Regions from separate parts of the Paenibacillus sp. ClWae2A genome, predicted to be linked through region 2. Evidence: predicted binding sites of a transcription regulator. Region 2 holds the regulator's gene; each other region holds the start of a gene.
What was found. The regulator Rex, encoded in region 2, represses fermentation and respiration genes when NADH is low (regulators of the CRP and FNR family bind a similar motif). The targets are predictions, from matches to a motif close to TTGTGAAATATTTCACAA.

Region 1 (5,639 bases), on a different contig from region 2:
ATTACGGCCAATGACCTTTTTAGGTTTCTCCAGCTCTATACGAGGCAACTTGGATGCCCGCTCATAGAGCGCTTCAGTGGCGATCTGAATGCCAGGTACAATAGCTCCCCCCAGGTAGTGACCTTTCTCGTCAATACAGTCAAAGGTCGTTGCAGTACCGAAATCGACCACGACGAGAGGGCCGCCATACTTCTCAACGGCTGCCACTGCATTAACAATACGATCTGCACCCACTTCACGAGGGTTCTCGTATCGCAGATTCAAGCCAGTTTTGATACCAGGCCCAACGAGCAAAGCTTTTTTGCCTACATACTTCTCACACATCGCTTCGATTACATTCACCAGTGGCGGAACCACAGATGAGATGATGACACCTTCGATGTCACTTGCCCTGATGCCGGACATATGAAATAAATTATAAATCAATACGCCGTATTCATCCACTGTTGACTGACGTGATGTACTCAGACGAAAGTGGTGCAGCAATTCCCGGCCTTGATATACGCCGAGCACCATATTGCTGTTCCCCACGTCTACAACTAGAATCAAAGAGGTTCACCCCTCTTTCTTTTCATTTAAATCTAGACTAATATCCAGGCTCTCAAAGGAATAGGTTAACCTGCCAACCGAAATTACATCCACACCACTCTCTGCAATACCACGAATGGTCTGAAGAGACACGTTACCGGATGCCTCAACCTTCACATGAGGAGCCTGTTCACGAATAAGTTCAACCGCTTCACGCATCCGCTCTGGATGCATGTTATCCAGCATAATGATATCTGCCCCGGCTTGCAAGGCTTCTCTCACCTGCTCCAGATTTTCAGTCTCCACTTCAATCGTCATCGTATGTGGGATAACGGTTCGCGCACGCTGTACCGCCTCGGTGATTCCGCCTGCACCCTTGATGTGGTTATCCTTAATCATAACGGCATCGTACAGTCCAAATCGATGATTCGCTCCGCCACCCACGCGCACTGCATATTTCTCAAGTAATCGATGGCCCGGCGTTGTCTTACGTGTATCCACAAGCCTGGTCTCAAGACCATCCAGCACATCCACGTAGGCACGCGTACGCGTAGCTATTCCGGACATACGTTGCAGCAAGTTAAGTGCCAGTCGTTCCCCTGTAAGCAGTGAATGTGTACTTCCCTCTACCTCGGCCAAAATCGTGCCATGGGTAACCTTGTCTCCGTCTGTTACCTTCGGTGTAAATACAAGATCAGGATCAACGACCTGAAATACAAGTTCAGCTACGGTCATACCTGCAATAATACCATTGTCTTTGGCGTGTATAATAGCCTTGGATTGGTTGCCTGCCGGGATCGTCACACTTGTTGTAACGTCACCTGCACCAACATCTTCACGAAGCCAGTTTTTGATTGATTCGATAAGCCCTTCATTATATCCGTTCAGTATCATGACATCAATTCCTCCACAATCGCTTGTTCTCGCTGCTGCAGACTATGCTTCTGCCACACGATATCATCACGTGCCGGGAAATCCTCACGATAGTGAGCCCCCCGACTCTCCTCGCGGTGTAATGCTCCGCTGGTAACTAACCAGGCACAGGTCAGAAGGTTGGCATACTCCAACTCTTCCTTATGAGTGAGTGTCTGATCAAAAAATTGCAATTCCTGTTGCAGCTTGTCCATGGCCTTCTGCAGGTCCTCCCCATTCCGGCGCAAGCCTACCTGACGAACCATCATTTTCTGTAACCGTAAGCGTCTTTCGGATACCGGCTTTTGCTCGTTCATGATCTTGTTAATCTTGTTATTCATGTCCACAGATGAAGGCGCAGCCCCTTGTAATAAACCAAGCGGAGGAAGAGATTGAATACGATCAACAATTCTCCGTCCAAATACAATCGCTTCTGATAAAGAATTACTTGCCAGGCGGTTAGCTCCGTGCACTCCTGTAGAAGACACCTCACCACAAGCGAATAACCGGGAGATGCTACTCTCTCCACTTAAATCCGTTTTCACTCCACCCATCATGTAATGGGCAGCAGGTGCAACGGGAATCCAGTCCGTTGTCATGTCCAATCCATAACGCATACAAGTCTCATATATGGTAGGGAACCGATGCTTGATCATCTCTGGCTGTTCATGCGTAATATCCAAATACACAAAGGTACTGTTGGTGGACTCCATCTCACTAACAATCGCTCGTGCCACGATATCGCGTGGGGCCAGTTCAAGCTGGGCATGATATCGATCCATGAAGCGTTCGCCCTTCACATTGCGCAAATATGCGCCTTCACCGCGTACGGCTTCTGACACAAGGAATCGCGGTGCCCCTGGGTAACAAAGAGAGGTAGGATGGAATTGGATAAATTCCATGTCACGAACAATAGCCCCAGCCCGATAGGCCATGGCTACACCATCGGCAGTAGCTACATCCGGATTCGTCGTGTATCGGTACAGTTGTCCTGCCCCACCAGAGCAAAGAACGGTGGCCTGTGCCTTCACGAACACTTGCGATCCGTCATCCTTCTGAACCAGAGCGCCAATGCATTCCCCTCGATCTCGATCTGTAATCAGGTCAACAACAAAATGCTCATCCCATACTTCAATCCCGGGATGTTCATTCACTTCAACAGCAAGCGCACGTACAATCTCATATCCTGTTGCATCTCCGTTGGCATGCAAAATACGGCGGTGGCTATGCGCACCTTCCTGCGTCAACGCCAACTCGCCGTTCTCCAGATCAAATAAAGTACCCAAACGAATCAGTTCCTTCACTCCGTCCGGACCCTCATTCACCAATACCTCTACCGCTTCGGAGCGGCATAAGCCCGCTCCTGCTACAAGTGTATCCTGCAAGTGGTAAGCAGGTGAATCATCCTCAGCAATAACCGCAGCGATGCCTCCCTGCGCATATCTGGTGTTACTTTCAAGTAATGACTTCTTCGTGATCATTAATACACGTTGTTGTTCACTTGCCTTAATGGCAGTAAACAAACCAGCAATCCCTGAGCCTATAACCAGTACATCCGTCTCTACCATGGGTAGCGCAGACAGATCAAAATCAACTAAATATTGCGGTATCATGTTATTCACCTGTCTTGGAGCAAGAGTAGCGCATCCTACTTTACCAACAACATGCGCTCTAGTGATTCTCTGGCTTTGTCGGCAACGGCCGGTGGCACGTAGATTTGCGGCTTCATCGTTTCCAGGCATTTCACCAGTTTCTTCAAGTTGTTCACCTTCATGTTGGGACATACGAGGAACTTGGTAGCAAAATGGAACTGTTTATCCGGACTATCCAGACGGAGCTGATATCCTGTACCATCTTCGGTACCTACGATAAATTCCTTCGCTGATGAATTTTTGCAATACTCCAGAATAGCTGTTGTGCTGCCTACAAAATCACCCATTTCTACAACCTCAGGGCGACACTCTGGATGGACAACAAACTCTGCATTCGGATGTTTGGCTCTCATCTCCACCACATCTTTGACTGTAAGCATATCGTGAGTGTTGCAGTAACCTTCCCAGATAATCATTTTCTTGTCTGTATGCTGCTGCACATAATGTCCCAGGTTTTTATCCGGTACCCAGATAATTTCGTCGGAATCCACCGATTGAATAACCCGGACTGCATTCGCCGATGTACAACAGATGTCAGTCTCTGCTTTGATCTCAGCCGAGGAATTGATATAAGTAACTACCTTGGCATTAGGGTGTTGTGCTTTCAATTTGCGTAGTCCATCCACATTCACCATATCTGCCATTGGGCAGCCCGCACGTTCGTCCGGGATAATAACTGTTTTATTTGGCGCAAGAATTTTAGCGCTTTCACCCATAAAATGAACACCACAGAAAACGATCACATCCGCATCTGTTTGTGCTGCCTTCTGGGCTAACAGAAACGAATCTCCACGGAAGTCGGCAACCTCCTGTACTTCGTCACGTTGATAATAATGGGCAAGAATAATGGCATTACGTTCCTTCTTCAACTCCATAAGCCGCTCACGCAGCTCACGGTTCATCTCAGCCTTGCGCTCTAAAGCCAGAGCTTCCACCTGTGATCCTCTCCTTTATCGGGACAGCGTCATGCGCTGTTTCGTAGGGCTAACCTAAGTCGTTATCTTCGCTTGAGAAACGAATCACAAGCGGTTTAACAACTAATTTACACAACGTTCACGACTCTGTCAATAAATGAAAAAGGCTCGGTACAGCGCTGTAACCACCTGTTTGCTAACTGGTTCGCCATCTAACTCCCGTTTATCTTTATCTATCCTCTTTTAAAATAATGGACAAAAAAAAGAGAGCCCGAGGGCTCTCTTGATTTCACCTGCTGTCATAGTCAGATGTATTATGCATTAAGACGTTGGCTTTGTTCCGCCATCATCCGGGTTATTGTTATTACCCTTTTCCAGATTCGGAGCTTCGTTTGGAATATCTCCGGCTGGTGGCTCAGGCGTTTCATCTTTACCTTGAATACGGACACGCACATCACCGATGTTGTCGATGATTGGCTCTCCGCTTTCAGTTGGTGTGCCTTCACCATCATTGTCATTCTCTGCTTTTGGAGTCAAAGAACCTGTTTCGATCAATTGCTTGATCTGATCCATTTCCAAAGTCTCTACCTCAAGCAAAGTTTGAGCGATCAGATGCATCTCTTTGGAATGTTTAACGAGCAAGTCCTTACATTTCTCGTAACAATCATTGATAAAGCGTTGCATTTCCTGATCGATCTCGTAGGCAATGGAATCCGAGTAATTCTGTTCATGACCGATATCCCGACCAAGGAATACCTGTCCTTGTGAACTTCCGAATTGCATAGGTCCCAATTTCTCACTCATACCGTATTCCATAACCATGCTGCGAACAATACCTGTCGCTTGCTGGAAGTCACTGTATGCACCAGTACCAATTTCTCCGATGAACAATTCTTCAGCTACACGACCCCCGAGAAGTCCGGTTACTTTATCCAGCAATTCCTGCTTGGTAACCAGCATACGGTCTTCTTTTGGCAACATGATTACATATCCACCCGCACGTCCGCGCGGAATAATGGTCACTTTATGTACCATATCAGCATGTTCGAGGAAGTATCCTACAATGGTATGACCTGCTTCGTGATAAGCAACGATTCGTTTCTCACGATCACTGATGACACGGCTTTTCTTCTCCGTACCAACGATTACACGGTCAATCGCTTCGTCAACTTCCTTCATGGAAATATCTTTACGGTTACGGCGCGCTGCAAGCAATGCCGCTTCGTTCAAGAGATTTTCCAAATCCGCACCAGAGAAACCTGTTGTACGCTTCGCGATGATATCCATCTTCACATCTTTGGTCAGTGGTTTATTACGGGAATGTACTTTCAAAACAGCTTCACGACCTCTTACGTCAGGGCGGTCAACCGTAATTTGACGGTCAAAACGGCCTGGACGCAGCAAGGCAGGGTCCAAAATATCTGCACGGTTCGTTGCGGCAATGATGATAATACCTTCGTTAACTCCGAATCCGTCCATCTCAACGAGCAACTGGTTGAGTGTCTGTTCACGTTCATCGTGACCACCACCGAGACCAGCACCACGCTGACGTCCTACAGCATCAATCTCATCGATAAAGATGATACATGGGGCATTTTTCTTCGCATTTTCAAACAAATCACGTACACGTGAT
Region 2 (5,639 bases):
CGGGTTCTCGCGTCCTTGAACAAATCCCGAATTCTGCTGGCACCCACACCAACATACATTTCCACGAACTCACTACCCGATGCTGCTACAAAAACAGAATCGGTGTAATGGGCAGCAGCCTTGGCCATCAACGTTTTGCCTGTCCCTGGAGGGCCCGTCAGCAAGATCCCTTTTAACGGGCGAATCCCGAACTTGCGAATTTCTTCATGTTTGATGAGAAAGTCAAGCGCTTCACGCAATTCCTGCTTGGCACTGTCCTGACCACCAATTTCTTCAAAAGTAAGCTTGGAAGGTCCTTTTTTCTTCCGTTTACGTTCCTGTGCAGCGCCTACTGTAATCCCGCCACGCATTTGCATCATGAACAGCAAAGCTCCGACAAACACCGCTGCAATTAGAATCGGAACAATATTAACACCAGTAAAAGCAAGGAAAATAATCAATACGGGAAAAAATCCGATGGCAACTTCTTTTGTCCACTTAGGCATTAGGCCACACTCCTATCTGACCGGGCACACGCGGCAGAATAATAAACTTGCTGGCATCTCCGTCTCTGAGACTGACATATACATTGTTGTCATCCATCGCTGTATTTACCTTTATTCCATTCGTTGCCATCTTCGACAACGTTGGTGTAATCTCGGTGTACTGCTTGTTCTCCATCGCCTGAGCTACGGTAAACATTGCATCACCCCACCAACTCTCCAGTGCTTCACTGGAATGATCCACAACATCCAACTTTAGTGAACGTGTTCCAATCAAGGTCTGTCCTTCTTTGTGAATATATTGTACCAGTCTGCCCAAATCAACATCAGGTTGCAGATCCAGTTTCAATTGTACGTCATTGCGGTTAATAGTTAATTGAACGTCATTGACTCCATCGTACTGGGTAACCATCTTTTCAATCGGATTCTGCACAGCCACCTGACGATACACAAACCAACCTCCAAACAACACAACGGCTGAAATGACGGCAGTTAAAGCAATAGGCAATACTTTTAGCTTCAAGTGAATTACCCCTCCCAGATTTTGGCCTAACCTACTGGCTTATTGGTATATACGAATATGTGCACATTGACTCCTGCGAGAATTTCGACAGGATTATTTGTTTTGAATGTAACTTCGAGTACATATCTGAGTATATCACATCGTATATACAATTTCGAAGGCGAAAATATGAATAAATTATTAATTTTAACTATTTAAATCAAATATGTTTACAGGCAACACAAAGAACCGGTTCAGTCTGATATCCGTCTGCCGGTTCTTTCGTTTCTTTAATTCTCTAGCTATGTCCCTCTATTTGTTCTAGCTGTTCGGGAGTGTGTAGACCAGGTCCACCTGTTCTCCATTGCTAAAACGATAAAACCGATAGTGGTTATGCGTACCGTCTTTATAATACACTTGCCACACATATATTCCATTCACAACGCCGGGCATGATTCGTTTAATCTCACCGGCAGGAACTTCGGAACTAAAGCGATTGCGTATCTGCGCTTCGGACAAGCCATTCTGCAGCAGCTCACTGTGTACAGCGTTTGCACCCGTAGCAGGTTGATTGTTTTCATCGAATTTGACCCAGACCATAACATCCTGGTTGTCCTTGTTTTTGCCGATCAGGGTCCAGTAGATGTTGTCAGAGCCTTCTTTGTCTCCCCAGATGTACTTGCGCAATTCATCATAGGATGTAATGCCCAGTTGCTTCTGTGCTGCCTGTATGGCGAGCGCTTCTTCCTTGCGCTGGTCCTGCGTGACATAGACGTAATAACGCTGAAGTCCAAACAAAATCAGAACAAGTGCAAGCAGCGAAATCCATATCCACTTCTTTTTTTTCTTCAAAAGCCGAACTTCCTTTCCCTATGATGCTGTCCTGCAATTATCGAGCAAGCAGACCATCAAATGCCAATTGAGACTCACGCAAAATGCGCTCTTCATCAAGTGTCAGACATTCACCATGTTTAACCACTTGTTTCCCATCCACCCATACGTGCTCTACATCTTTGGCAGAAGCCGAGTAGATGGTATGCGAGATCAGGTCTGTATGTGGATAGAAATGTGCCTGTTCAATGTCCAAGGCGATAAAATCAGCCTTCATGCCGACCTGGAGTGCTCCGGTATTGTTCAAGAAGATGGATTTGGCGCCATATGACGTTCCGAGTAGTAACGCTTCGCCTGCTGGCACTGCCGTCGGGTCACCAGATACACCTTTGTGGATCAATGCAGCCAGTCTCATTTCCTCGAACATATCCAGGTTGTTGTTGCTTGCCGGTCCGTCTGTTCCGAGTGACACGGTAACTCCTGCTTTCAGCAACGCAGGTACCCGCGCAACACCGGAAGCCAGTTTCAGGTTACTTCCCGGGTTATGGGATACAGCCACATCATGACGGGCCAGAATCTCAATCTCTTCGTCATTCAGATGCACCGCATGTGCAACCAGAGATGGACGGGAGAAAAAGCCCAGTTTCTCCAGATGTGCCACAGGGCGCAGTCCATAATCAGCCACGTTCTGCTCGACTTCACGAAGCGTTTCCGACATATGTGTATGAAGGGGAAGGTTTAGGTCGTTCGCGACCTGCACAAGCTTCTCTATGTAGTCAGGAGGGCATGTATATGGTGCGTGTGGCGAGATTACGGTTGTAATGCGACCATCTGCCTGTCCATTCCACTCACGCGCAAACGCTGCCGACTCCTCCAGCTTCCGCAATTGCTCTTCTTCCGAGCACAGCCCGATTACACCACGTGCCAGTGCTGCTCTAGCTCCGGATTGCTTCACAACTTTGGCAACTTGATCCATGTGATCGTACATGTCCAGGAACGCTGTAGTTCCGCCTTTCAACATTTCAAGCACCGATAGCGAAGTTCCCCAATATACATCTTCTGAAGTCATTTTCGCTTCCATCGGCCACATTTTTTCCTGCAACCATACTTGCAATGCAAGATCGTCTCCGTGCCCTCTGAGCAACGACATCGCAGCATGACCATGCGTATTGATCAGACCCGGCAGGAAGAACAATCCTTTTCCATCCACTTTGGTACAATTTTTGTCTCCATCCGGCAATGTCTCACCAATATGCACAATCTTGTCATTTTCGACAACCATGTATCCTTGAACCACATTCCATGTTGTGCCGCCTTCATTAACGGCAAATTTGCCGTTGTGGATTACCCATCTATTTGTTGTCATCTTCCTCGTCGTCCTTTCCAGTCTCCAAGTAATAGGCCAAACTAAGCAGATCCGTTGTAAAGTCAGCATGGTGAATGCGGATATGCGGCGGTGTTTTTAGAATGGTTGGTGCAAAATTAAGGATTGCTTCGATTCCGGATTCAATAAGCTGATCGGCTACATTCTGGGCTTCCGTATCCGGAACCGTGATAATTCCAATGCGGATGTTGTCCGTTTTAACCGCTTCTGTCAATTCATTCATTGGTTTTACCGTCAAACTGTTGATTTGACTACCAATCTTCGGTCCATATGCATCAAATACAGCAACAATCTTCATGTTGTCTTTCAGATATGCGTTATAGTTGGACAAAGCCTGTCCAAGGTTACCCGCGCCTACCAGAGCTACATTAATTTGCTGATCAATTTTGAGAATATGACGAATTTTCTCGATCAAATAGGATACATCATACCCGATCCCTTTACGACCAAAATCACCGAAGTAAGCCAGGTCTTTACGAATTTGGGCCGGATTCAGATCCAGCCTCTGTCCAAGCTCTTGAGAAGAAACAGTAGCCACCTCACGCTGATGCAACTCGCTCAAATAACGCAAGTATACAGGCAGCCGTCGTACCACCGCTTCCGAAATTTTATCCGATTTCATTCTTGCTCCCCCTTACCAAGGCCACGATAAAATAATAGATGAAAAGATGAGCATTCTGTATAAAACTCAAAGATAAACGTGACATTTTATACAGAATGCTCCTTGTAATTTAGGTTATAAGTTCTTACGTGCAACTGCTTTAATCGAATACGGAAATATCTAATAAAGTTTAACGCCAAACGATAGTGTCATGCAATGATATAACGAACAAAACAACGATTATTCTTGTTCATTAGCAGGTTTTTCTAACCACTCGGTAATTCGTGGAACCATCTGCTCCGTGAGCATGTGCTCCATTTTGGGACCAGGTAAAGAATATAAAAAGAATTTACCATAGTACGCTTCAATCACCCGTGTATCATAAACAATGACAATACCTCTGTCCTTCGCTGTACGCACCAATCGGCCAAATCCCTGCTTGAAACGAATAACCGCTTGTGGCACGGAAAGTTTCATGAACGGATTTTTCTTCTGTTCCTGAAGCAACTCACTCTTGGCTTCCACCAACGGATGATTCGGTGGCTGGAAAGGCAATCGCACAATAGCAAGACAGGTCAGTGCATCACCAGGGATATCTACACCCTCCCAGAAGCTGCTTGTGCCCAGAAGTACCGTAGCTTTGGCATCCTGGAACCTACGAGTCAACTTGGAGCGGCTTCCACTGTCCACGCCTTGCCCTAGCAACGAGATGTCGTTACCAGACAGCGCCTCCTTCAGCGGGTCATAGACCTGTCGCAACATCTTGTATGAAGTAAACAGAACCATCATGCGTCCACGCGTTGCAATTGCGGTCTCTGCGAGGGATTGCACCAGCATATTGACAAAGTGCGCATCACCCACACTGCCCTTCACACTCGGGAAATCACGCGGAATCACCAGAAGTGCCTGATCACGATAGTTGAAAGGTGATGGCAACATCGATGTCAACAGCCGATTATTATCGGCTGCTTCCTGCAAGCCAAGCTGCTCAATCATGAACTGGAATGACTTATCCACAGAGAGCGTAGCCGAGGTAAGCACAACGCTTTTCTTTTTATCAAAAAACAAATCCTTAAGTTGTGCACTTACATCTACAGGTACAGCATACAGCTGAAGAGATTTACTGCGGAACTGACCGCTGGCTTCCATCCAGTACACCGTTTTGGCATCATCCATACGCATGAAGAAACGCAGATTCTCCTTCAATGTGGTCAGATCTTTCAGCAGTCCTGTAATGTCCGTGATCAAGCTATCCGATTGATAATCATCCTGATCCTCTTTCACCTCAAGCAGCAATTTGTCCCCTTTGCGAACCAAATCGCCCAGAGTCACATAGATCTGGTTCTCCAGATCCTGCAACTCCTGCCATTTCGCAGGTTTTTGAGATGCCTTTAGACGCAGGGAAAATTGCCCCGTCTCGCCCGGTGAAGCATCACTTCGTTCAGGCAATAGACCGAACAGGGCATCGCTCATCCGATCCCACAGTTCCTTAACCTCAACAGCCAGCGGGAACATCTGATCCACCATGGAGCCCCACTGCACCGAATTTTCATGCCCCGATAACTGCGAACGAAGCATAGGCAGTTGTCCATTACGACTGTCTTTAAACAGACGGGTCAGCGTATGAACCAACGTGAAATATTTCATATGCATTCCAAGATGTTTACCAGCTACATCCTCCAGATGATGGGCCTCATCGATCACAAGACTTTCATAGGCTGGTAACAGCTGATGCGCTGCTTTGACATCCGTAAACAATTTGGAGTGATTGGTAATTACGATATCAGACAACCCGGCCTCATGTTTGGCGCGATGATAGAAACATTTGCGGAACCATGG
Region 3 (5,639 bases), 350 kb from region 2:
AATTTTTGTAAAGCTTCTTCTAATTCTACAATGTCTTTCTCGGATGAATACCATAAATCGATCAACCTATCCTCCCATCCTGCGTTATGATGCATAAGGTTCATTAGGGTAATGGGAGCATCGTATTCAAGCTTCTTTAGAAATCCTTCCGGCAAATATTCCTGAATATCGGTATCCAAATCAAGCTTCCCCTGCTCTACAAGCTGCATAACACTCGTCCAGACCAATAGTTTAGAACCTGAACCCCATTCAAACACAGTAGAGGTATCTGCCTTTCTCTGTTGCTCAAAATCTGCGTATCCATAGGCCTTATTCACAATAGTCTCACCGTTCTTGATAGCTACAACCGAAACGGCAGCGGTATTCTTCTGATTTGTGGCCACATATGAATCAATCGTTTCCTCTAGAGAAGACAACGCAATTCTGGAGGGTGTAGTCTCCATCTGCTCTACCTCAGCGTGCACAGGTACCGAACATGTCATAATGATGAATGCGAGTGACAGAAAACAAGCGATTACTTTATTAAGACCGTGATATCTTCGATTAATCTGCATTAGCCACTCTCCTTATCTTTCTCCTATAGTTTTCGTGCCTTTATCAAAAAGGTTACAGGGAGCATCTTTGCTTTATTTACAAAATCATCATTTTAGGTGGACTCATCATCTCAGTCATTGCTTTGATACTGTCGGTCTTAAATTTCAGAAAATAACAGAAGGTTGGATTGGGGATAGCTTTACTTTGGAAGTATAACAGCACAGGAGACATCACATACATTTATGTGAGTGGGGCAGATAAGTATTATCAAGCGGTCCGGATCGTCAAACGTCTACTGGGGCGCAAGTCTACCGCTGAGCTTCAGACAAATAAGAGGCGGAGATGGAGTGCCATCTGGTGATACAGTCGTGACTGTTGGTTGGGCAGTAACCCCAAAAATTAATCCTAGAGACAGAGCAAGCAATCCTAATTTCTTCTTCACTTATTGATCCTCCTTTTTTATATTCTTATAAAATACACCATAATAATCAATTAAATTCCAATATTACCCTAAATTTTCTTTGGTAAAGCTGACATTATAGAGAATCCTAAGATTACACTAGCCACAATCACTAAATAGTCATTAACAATAATATATTGATATATAGAATCATTTAACCATCCAAATGAGGCCCATACATAACTTAAAGAAACAATAAGAGCAGGTAAAGTTATCAGTAGGAAACCCGATGTGTCCTGTTGTTTTGTTGATCTCAATTGTCCTCTAATCATTAATCCAAGAACCACACCAATACCTCCGAAGAAAACAATTGGTATAATTGTTATCAAAAAAGGACTAACATCAAATCTCGTTCTGGCTTGCGTTAGTTGGTTATTGAGTAACATAGATCCAACTGCGAATAAAACAATAATTAAAACAAGATAAATCAAATTTTTGAGTATTCCATTTGCTTTAGTTTCCATTTAAGTATTCCCCTCTCTTCTGTCGGATACCCTAATTTTAACATTTGTGGGATTTAAAATCCATAATAATAAAAAAAGACTCCTCCAGCTTTATGCCAGTGAAGTCATATTTACCTATGCTATCGGATTTGTTCCTATATCACTATAATTATCCTTTTTGTTCAGATTAGTCTGAGACAATGAACCAATCGAAGTTCTCAGGACCTACACGAATAACAGGTACCAGGCTAGTGCCTATAAAAGCAGTGTACGTCAATTGTAGTAAGAGTGGTGGATTGAAATCTTTTGCTGGAAATGTGATAATCTGTGGTGCCAGAGGGCCAAAGTCATTCGTAGATGTCGCGGAATAAATAACTGATTCAGTTGCTAACGTTCCTCTTACAATAGTAATCGTGATAACAACCAAGATAACACTTTCAAAGTGTCCTTTAATCGCCATAAAAAAATACACCCCCTAGAATTTCATCGGCTAAACCCAGAGGTTTTTCCAATATCCTATTCTAAGGGAGGTACTTCAGGGGCAAAACATTGATATATCAGCTTATTTTGATCAGTTTTGATAACTAAGCGTACATCAAGTCCATATACCCGCGAGTTACATTTCCACCTTCGGCTGGCTCGGGCTGGTCTGCCTGTGCGTGTTCTGCCATGCAAGCCTTCACCGCTTCCTCTGTCGTACAACGATTGGCATCGTCACATGTGTAGCATAATTGAAGCATATATCTGGTTAATTCATCCGCCTGCGTGATTTGAGTTTGACCGTTGGTTCTCATCTTCATCACTCCTTCTCTTGTTGAGTTAAATATATCACCTTCTGGTGGATTTATTTGTGATTTAATTCACAAACTAAACAAAAAAAGAAAGGAACCCTCAGGCTCCTCAACTTTCCCCTATCTATTCACATCTGTAATACCTTACTATTAAAGCACTTTCCAATGTACACCGCCATCCACCGTTTGCAATAACAACGATCTTTTGGCATCTGTATTTTCAACCAGTATCCAGCCAAGCTTGGAGGTAACCATCTGCATCTTCACAATCTCCGGATAGTCTTCCAAAATTTTCTCCAGTACACTGCTTGCGGGAAGAGCGCTCCACGTTTTGCCCGCATCCTTGGTGTGGTAGGTTATGCCCTTTTGCATCGCCCAACCTTCTAATGCGTTTAGAAATACCGGTGAAAGGTTACGATTCGCACCCGTTTGTTTATTCAAAGTGAAATTGGACAGCTTCCAGCTCTTTCCACCATCTGTGGTGAAAAAACCATTAAATGTCGTACTCTCGCCTTGGGAACAGGACATTGACATCCAGGCTGACTGTGCTTCACGTCCAAAAAATTGTGGTGAACTGACACTGAAATTACCACACCCGTTGAATTTGTTTCGATCAAAGAAGGATGGTCCAGTATTCCAGTTCTCTCCGCCGTCTGATGTTACATACAACTTCGGTGTGCCGAACTCAAGCGCTGTTAAGAAACCATGCTTTGGATCCGAGAAAGTCATCCCCGTGGTGTATCCACGTTTGGAAATCTCTTCTGTTTCCTGTTTACCGTCTTCATCACTGGATGCCATCCGATTCCAGGTGATTCCACCGTCCTCGGTGAAGTAAAGTTTCTTGTCCTGTTTACCAATAGCGGTATCCACCGTGGTAAGAATCCAGCCTTTTTCAGGAGATACAAATGAGATCGCAGTCACTTTATCCGTCTTGGACAGAGAAGACAGACTCCAAGTTACGCCCCCATTGTTGGTGCGAAGCACCATGGTATCTGTTCCACCCATGCCTTCACGAACAATCCAACCATGTGTGCGATCTACAAAATAAATGCTTTGTCCATATTCAGGGTTAGCCGGAAATTGTACATTTTCCGAAGGTGAAATATTGGTCCAGGTCTTTCCCTGATCCTGAGTGTAGTACAAGCGCAGCGCATTCCGCGTCACGCCCCACGCCAATCCTCCGTTGTCATTGAGCAACTGAAAATCGGTCAAGCGGGTCTGTATTTGGTACTTGGCCATATCTGCAGATTCTGTACTGTTCACAGGGGGAACGACAGTTAATGTCTGCCCTGTATTCCCGGCGTCCTCCTGCTGCTGCGGAGGTTCTGCTTCCGGAGGTTGATCTGAGTCGGTGCAGGCAGCCAGTACAGCTGCTATACCTATAGACAGCAATGCTGTCTGCGCGATTTTAATCCATTGCGAACGCAAGTGGGTTCCACCTCTCTTATCCAATATACAGGCGCGCATGCCTGTCCTATGGCGTTGTATTTACGATTCATCAGAATCCACTGCTCCTATTCTACCACAAACCTTATGTAAAAGGCTCTTTGGCTACGTATGGGCGGCCCGCTCCCTTTTTCCAGCTGATGCTCTGGCTATATGTCGCACATTTATTACCATTAATTTCATCCTATACTGTTTTCCGACGAAATAATTGGTAAAAAGACATGAAATGTGAACTATTTTATAGACAACACTCGCTTTATACTCTCTAATCCCTTAATATGGATGGGAGTATAACCCAAAAAGGAGAGGATATGAACATGACAAACAGTGCAGCATTGAAACCAAGCCGTGTCGTGATTGTAGGCATGGGTGCGGTGGGAACAACAACGGGATACACGCTAATGTTGAGACAGCGTTCGTCCGAGTTGGTATTTGTGGATGTGAATCATGATAAAGCAACCGGCGAAATGCTGGATATGAACCACGGTCTTCCTTTTACAGGAGGCGTGAAAGTATGGGCAGGCGATTATTCCGACTGCAAAGATGCAGATATCATTATTATTACAGCCGGTGCTTCCCAGAAGCCGGGCGAAACCCGGATTGATTTGCTGAAGAAAAATGCAAGCATTTTCAAGGAGATTATCGAGCGCATTACTGAAGTGAATTCTCATGGTATTTTGCTGATTGCAACCAACCCTGTAGATATTTTGTCCTATACTTCATGGAAACAAAGCGGATGGCCTGCTTCCCGTGTCATCGGTTCAGGTACATTGCTCGATAGCGCACGTTTCCGTTACCTGATTGGTAAGAATAAAGGGATCGACCCGCGTAGTATTCACGCCCACATTATCGGTGAGCATGGAGATTCCGAAGTACCTGTATGGAGCCTGGCTAACGTTGCAGGAACAGATCTGGAATTGGATGAAGAAACACAACAGGATATCTTCGACCGTACCAAAAATGCAGCGTATGAGATTATTAATGCCAAAGGCGCAACTTCCTATGCAATCGCCCTTGCTCTTGACCGCATTGTAGCTGCAATTCTCGGCAACGAAGGCTCCGTATTGAACGTGTCCACGTTGCTTGAAGATTACAATGGCGTATCGGATGTTTATCTGGGCGTTCCATGCGTTGTCGATCGCAACGGTGTGCGCGAAATTCTGCCTCTTCCGTTGAATGAATCCGAGAAAGTGGCTTTCCAGGCATCTGCTAACAAATTAAAAGAACAGATCGCTGGACTGGAGTAATCCACGTATAAAAAATGACCACCTGTATTCCTGTATTAAGGAGTATTCAGGTGGTTATTAGCTATCTCATTTTTATTTAGTTTACATAACATTTATTCCGTTGATTCTAATCTTTGAACATTTTTTTGATTTCTGGATTTTGAATCATCCGATGTCAAAAGCTATAGGGTATTACTAATTACCAACTCTCAGTTACTCTAAATACCACATCAACTGTGTTCGAGCCTGGACCACCAATATTCAATACGGCTAAAGTTACAACCTGATTTTCCGGAAGAGTAAAATCCAAAAGTTCTTCAGAGGCCAAGATTGTAGTATTCCCTGCTCCCCCTCCTGTAATGCCTTGAAACACCACTTCTCCACCTGTAATTGTTGTAGAGGTATTGTTGACCAGCAGTGCGGTCTCGCTATCAGGAATGATCGTTGTAGCTGTGGGATAATTAACAAAAGCTCCATTTAACGTCCCTCCGACAAGCACTTGGTAACTTAGATCTACGGTTGAAATAACATTAATTTCTTCCAAATTCACCTGTACCGAATTCGTTCTAGCCGAACCTGCTGGAAACACAGCTTTTCTTGTAAATGAAATGACGGGTGTTAATGTTGATGTAACATTTGTTATTCTTCTCCTTTCGGAAGTGACTCTATAGGTTGGTTCATATTTTCCGATAATACTATATTGTCTTCCACCCACAAATATACTATAAACAGCACCGGT
Region 4 (5,639 bases), on a different contig from region 2:
CCAGCCCCAATAGGCTCATGCAGCCCACCGGATAATGAGGACAGTAGCTTGGTTAATCCAGCTGCGCTAATGACCTTAGCCACCTCCGCATCCGAAGCCTCCGGCATGTAGAAACGAACGTTATCTGCCAGACTTCCACTAAAGATATACGGATGCTGCGGGATAGCTGCCGTCTGTCTTCGCCAGGATTCGAGCATATCCGATGTAACTGGCTGTCCGTTAGCCAAAACTTGACCCGACGTAGGCAATTGGAAACCAGCCAACACATCAATCAACGTGGACTTGCCTGCTCCGCTGGCGCCAATAATACCGATTTTGCCGAGACCTGTAATCTGAAATGTGACATCCTTTAGCGAATAAGGACCTTCATCATCATGCCGTACCTGTATATCCGTTAGAGCCAATCTGCTATTCTCATTCCAAGAGAACACTGAGGAAGAGGAAGAAACAAGCTCAGGAGTAGTAGAAATAGAAGCAGGAGCAAGATGCCCCGCAGCCATTTTATCGTTCAACACGACGCGTATGGCTGAAGTAGCAGCTTTCCTTTTACCCAAAGATAATGATGGTGTAGATCCAGCCTCGTCCTCTGCCGTAACCGGATGTGCAACAACATTTGCATAGGCTTCTTTCTGTTTCTGTTCAGCGGCTTTCCCCCGTTCAATTACCTGATTAATGGCTGCTCCGGCTTCCTTACCGTCCAATGTGGCATGATAATCAGCGCCGAGCATACGTACAGGCAGGAAATATTCGGGTGCCAGAATCAGTACCGTCAGCGCAGGGCCGAGCACCATATGCCCCTCCGTCAGACGTAATCCCAGACCAACTGCTACGGAAGCAACGGACAGCATCGTGAAGAAGTCGAGTGCAAACGAAGAGAGAAAAGCCATGCGCAGGGTAGACATCGTCGCCTTCCGATACCGCTGACTGACCCGCAGAATGGACCCTTCGTGTGTTTTGCTCTGTCCCAATGTTTTTAGCGTCTCCAGCCCACGCAGGGTATCAACAAAATGGTTGGCGAGTGCTTTGTAGGATCTGAATTGTCCGTCTATCTTGCGCTGCGCAGCCAAACCAATCAGAATCATGAACACGATCAGGATCGGTAGTGTCAGCATCAGAATAACCCCGGACATCAGATCCAGCTTGAACACATACAGCAGAATGACGATGGGTGTGAATCCTATGCCCAACATGCGAGGAATGAATAGTTCGAGATACGTCTTGTATTGAGCTGTTCCCTCACGTGCCAGCGTAACCAGATGCCCTGTGCCCTCCGTCTTGGCATAACGCGGTCCAAGTCTGAACCACTGCTCCACCATCTGTCTGCGCAGATCAGTCCCTGTCTTCTCCGCATATCGTGAAGTCACGAGTTGTAACCAGAAGGATAGGGCGTAGCGGGCGGCAAAAGCAGCCAGGAACAACAGCAGTACCGGGTACTGCTCCGTTATGGATGAACCTTCAAACAATGCCGTGATGGCCTGTGCCAGCCATTTGGCTTGCATTATGATCGTCATCGCCTGCAACAGTACCAGCGCTGATGCCAGCGCGAGTACAGGCCGGATGCCCGGCAGCTTCAGCAGCCCCCGTCCCATATCAGTACTCCAGGTGGTGCTGCTCGTTCAGACGTTTGCGGAAGATATAATAACTCCAGATCTGATAACCGAGAACAAACGGCAGCAATGTGCAAGCTACAATTGTCATTACTTTCAATGAATAAGCGCCGGATGCGGCGTTGTATACAGTCAGGTCATATGCCGCTCCAAAGGAACTCACCATCACTCTTGGGAACAGTCCGATAAATACCGAGGCAAAGGCAATTGCAATCACTGCCCCAGTCATACCAAAAGCCCAGCCTTCACGTTCCTGACGAACAAAGTATGCCGCAAGTGCAAGCGAGACTGCGCCAAGTACAACCATGATCCAAAGAGCCCAGCCGCGTACGGTGAATACATCCGTCATGAAATACGTCATTAACGCGTAAACAGCGAGTAGTGCAGCCAGCGGCAGCATCAATTTTTGCGCTGTCTTCAAGGCACGCTCTCTGAGATCACCGACTGTCCGTAGTGAGGCAAACAGCAATCCATGAACCAGACACAACAGGGTTACGCTCAAGCCACCAATCACAGTGTACGGATTAACAATATCGAGGAATCCTGCACGCAACTGCATCTCCCCATCAATGGGCAGACCCTTCATCAGCGTGGCAAAGACCACTCCGAACAGGAACGGCAAGAGCGCACTGGAGACAACAATGATAATGTCCCACGTTTTGCGCCAGCGCTGCTGTTTCATTTTACTGCGGAATTCAAAAGCAACACCGCGACCAATCAAGGCGAGCAACACCACCACAAGTGGCAGGTAAAAACCGCTGAACAACGTCGCATACCAGTGCGGGAAGGCGGCAAACATCGCGCCCCCTGCCGTAATCAGCCATACTTCATTACCATCCCAGAACGGACCGATCGAGTTGATCAGGGTCCGGCGTTCACGATCTGTTTTGGCGATAATACCTGTAGACATCCCCACACCAAAATCAAAACCTTCCAAAAAGAAGAAACCAACAAACAATACGGCAATCAGCAAAAACCACAACTCACTTAGTGACAACGGAATAACCTCCATCCACGCCGAACGGATCGGCCGATTCATCGTGATCTTCTGGCTTCTCGACCGCAAACGGCCCTGCCTTGATCTCACGTACGAACAGGTATACCATCACGATTCCGAGAACCGTATACGCGGCGGTAAAAGCGATGGTCGAGAACAGGATCATTCCTGCGGAAACGTTTGGTGAGACCCCGGCTTCGGTTGTCATATAACCAAATACCGTCCACGGCTGCCTGCCAACCTCGGTCATGATCCAACCAGACGTATTAGCGATAAACGGCAAAGATATGGCGAATACCATCAGACGCATAAACCACTTTCCAGCGACCTCCAGCTTCTTACGCATGGCTAGGAACGTACCGTATAGCGCCAGTGCAATCATCAAACCACCCGCTGCAATCATGATACGGAAACTCCAGAACGTTGTCCGTACTGGCGGGATATAGTCCCCCGGTCCATACGTCTGTTCATACTCAGCTTGAAGCTCCTTCATGCCTTTGACACTACCGGAGAACTTGCTGTAGGACAGGTAACTGAGCAATCCAGGGATTTTGATCTCACCCGTACTCTCCTGTTTATCCGGATCGATAAAAGCGACCACCGTCCATGGCGCCGGATCTTCTGTCGTTGTCCATGTGCCTTCACTGGCTGCCATCTTCATCGGCTGTGTCTCCACCAGATATTGCGCCTGGAAATGTCCGGAGAAAGCTACCCCAAATGAGGAAACAAGAGCGATAATGATCGCGATATTAAACGACTTGCGGAAGATCTCCACATCCTGCTTTTTCATCAATTTGTAGGCACTAATCCCGGTTACAACGAAAGCCCCTGTCATCAATGCCCCAAAGATTGTATGTGGGAATTCGACGAGAAGCTGACCATTCGTAATGAGTGCAAAGAAATCATTCATCTCGGCTCGGCCGTTGTTAATCTCAAACCCGACAGGATGTTGCATAAATGAATTGGCTGCCAGAATCCACAGCGCAGACAGGAATGTGCCGACAAACACCAGCCAGATGCAGGCCAGATGCACTTTTTTGGACAAACGATCCCATCCGAATATCCACAATCCAATAAATGTAGACTCCATAAAAAAAGCCAGTAACGCTTCAACAGCCAGTGGCGCACCGAACACGTCCCCCACAAACCGAGAGTACTCGGACCAGTTCATGCCGAACTGGAACTCTTGCAGAATACCTGTGACTACCCCGACGGCAAAGTTAATCAGGAACAGTTTGCCCCAGAACTTCGCCATCGTTTTGTAAATCTCCTTACCCTTAACAACGTACAACGTCTCCATAATCGCAACCAACAGTACAAGACCGATGGATAGCGGGACAAAAAAGAAATGGAAAATCGTTGTAAGTGCATATTGGATACGCGATAACATAATCGGATCCATACCGTTACCCCTTCTTTCTGTTCACTTCGCAGTATGCGTATTTGGCATTGAAGCTGCACCTTCGCTGTCTGTCCGCCAAATACGTTGATGAACGTATTGTGCCAGATTACCTATTTTATACATGTGAGAATTATCACAATCTTCGTCTCTAGAGCAAAAAAAAGTGATCCTGGTCACACAAAAGATAAAATTCAGCCTATTATCACAGCCTGCCAACTTCATCTATTCATGGAAGATACTCATGTTTGGGACGGAATGCCCATATGTTAGTCTCAGGCATATCATGCAAAGTGCCGTGAGGGCTTTACATATGAATTGAAAGCATGAAGCACATGCAGAGAGAATGACGCTCCATATTACAGTCAAGGTGAGGTGAACAATTCATGGAAAATCCTGCGCCGTTACCGGATACAGCCCCTGAAGTCAGCCCGGATGAGGCTACTACGGCACAGCCCCCTGTCCGATATGTTCTCTTCCCTCGCAAAGGAGGCTGGTCATCCTTTCCCTATCCCGATATTGCTGCGCTGCTGTCGATCGAGGGAGATGTCTATTATGTCAGCAGCCTGACGCAAACAGAGGATGTACCTCCGGTCATCACCGTCATCTCCCTCCCTGAGGCAGAGCAGCTATTACTGGAACCTCGCACCGTAGCCGTGGTCGCCCATCCCTACTGGCTAATGGCTGCAGCTTCGCTTGAGCCTGAGCTATGTATTGCCCTGCTCCCTGAGCCTGCTGGAAACGAAGCAGAATCTCCGCTATGGGAGAGCAGTATTTCCAAACTGGTCGGTATTGCCGATCTGGTAGGTACATCCTCCGAAACACGTTATATGAAGCTGTTATTCCAAGGCGTACGTGTTATCTGGCTGGGCGGCGAAGACCCTGCACCTGCGGGTACGATGCAAAAGGATGATCTCGAAGTCCCTCTCCGCGACTACGAACTGTTCTTCCTGCATGCGCTGCGGCAGATCCTGTCAGGCACTCCGGATAGCGTCACCCTGCTTCAAAGCAGTGTACGTGCCGACTTCTACCGTCAGCTTCGTGCCAAAGCAGGTGCACATGAGACGATATCCTTTTTGCTGGCAGCCTATGAGTACTTGCTTGAAGATCCGCGGGCCGTCCATTCGTTGCAAGAGGCCTTCACCCATGCAGTCATGAATGCCCGAAGTGACTGTGTGATCTCCCACTATCGATTCTTGTCTGCCATTCATGCCCGGGCCGGACAGTTGGAGGACGCCCTACGGGTGTACGGAATTAGTGCAGCCGATGAACAGGAACGGCATCATTATGAACAGTTATGTCGCTGGTTTGAGGCTGGAGAAGATCAACTTGTACGAGCGGAATTATTGCGTATTAATGATGATTACGGAACCGCGCTACGCATCCTGGACGAACTGGGCGGAGAAACCGCGAGACATTGGAAATTCCGCATTTATCAGGAGACAGGACGTGTGGAAGAGGCACTGGCGCTCCTGCATGCAGTCGATATTCAGGATGATGCCAGTCGCCGGGATTATCAGCAATTATCCGGCAGCGCGCTGGCTCTAAGAGGGGAAAGACACGGCGCAGTCAGACATTTTCTCGAAATGGCACTGGAGGATGAAGATGCCCTCGCCCGGATTGTCGAGCTGGAGTT

Region 1: a site for Rex is predicted at 4,100-4,117, ahead of nadA (quinolinate synthase NadA). Genes of this name have one in related genera too.
Region 3: a site for Rex is predicted at 3,901-3,918, ahead of QVE09_RS04070 (L-lactate dehydrogenase). Genes of this name have one in related genera too.
Region 4: a site for Rex is predicted at 4,128-4,145, ahead of QVE09_RS14765 (cytochrome ubiquinol oxidase subunit I). Genes of this name have one in related genera too.

The regions. Positions count from the first base shown of each region.
Region 1 covers NZ_JAULSQ010000020.1:47,654-53,292, reverse strand. Annotated here, with positions in the region: gene QVE09_RS29870 (type III pantothenate kinase) at 1-549, opposite strand, end outside; gene nadC (carboxylating nicotinate-nucleotide diphosphorylase) at 556-1,422, opposite strand; gene nadB (L-aspartate oxidase) at 1,419-3,053, opposite strand; gene nadA (quinolinate synthase NadA) at 3,089-4,027, opposite strand; gene ftsH (ATP-dependent zinc metalloprotease FtsH) at 4,328-5,639, opposite strand, start outside.
Region 2 covers NZ_JAULSQ010000001.1:1,334,647-1,340,285, forward strand. Annotated here, with positions in the region: gene QVE09_RS05500 (AAA family ATPase) at 1-485, opposite strand, end outside; gene QVE09_RS05505 (hypothetical protein) at 478-1,005, opposite strand; gene QVE09_RS05510 (cell wall elongation regulator TseB-like domain-containing protein) at 1,306-1,836, opposite strand; gene QVE09_RS05515 (amidohydrolase) at 1,874-3,181, opposite strand; gene QVE09_RS05520 (redox-sensing transcriptional repressor Rex) at 3,168-3,821, opposite strand; gene dinG (ATP-dependent DNA helicase DinG) at 4,041-5,639, opposite strand, start outside.
Region 3 covers NZ_JAULSQ010000001.1:984,298-989,936, forward strand. Annotated here, with positions in the region: gene QVE09_RS04045 (serine hydrolase domain-containing protein) at 1-554, opposite strand, end outside; gene QVE09_RS04050 (hypothetical protein) at 1,045-1,458, opposite strand; gene QVE09_RS04055 (hypothetical protein) at 1,625-1,897, opposite strand; gene QVE09_RS04060 (hypothetical protein) at 2,022-2,231, opposite strand; gene QVE09_RS04065 (WD40/YVTN/BNR-like repeat-containing protein) at 2,379-3,656, opposite strand; gene QVE09_RS04070 (L-lactate dehydrogenase) at 3,992-4,921, shown strand; gene QVE09_RS04075 (hypothetical protein) at 5,100-5,639, opposite strand, start outside.
Region 4 covers NZ_JAULSQ010000004.1:4,002-9,640, reverse strand. Annotated here, with positions in the region: gene cydD (thiol reductant ABC exporter subunit CydD) at 1-1,589, opposite strand, end outside; gene cydB (cytochrome d ubiquinol oxidase subunit II) at 1,591-2,646, opposite strand; gene QVE09_RS14765 (cytochrome ubiquinol oxidase subunit I) at 2,591-4,006, opposite strand; gene QVE09_RS14760 (tetratricopeptide repeat protein) at 4,390-5,639, shown strand, end outside.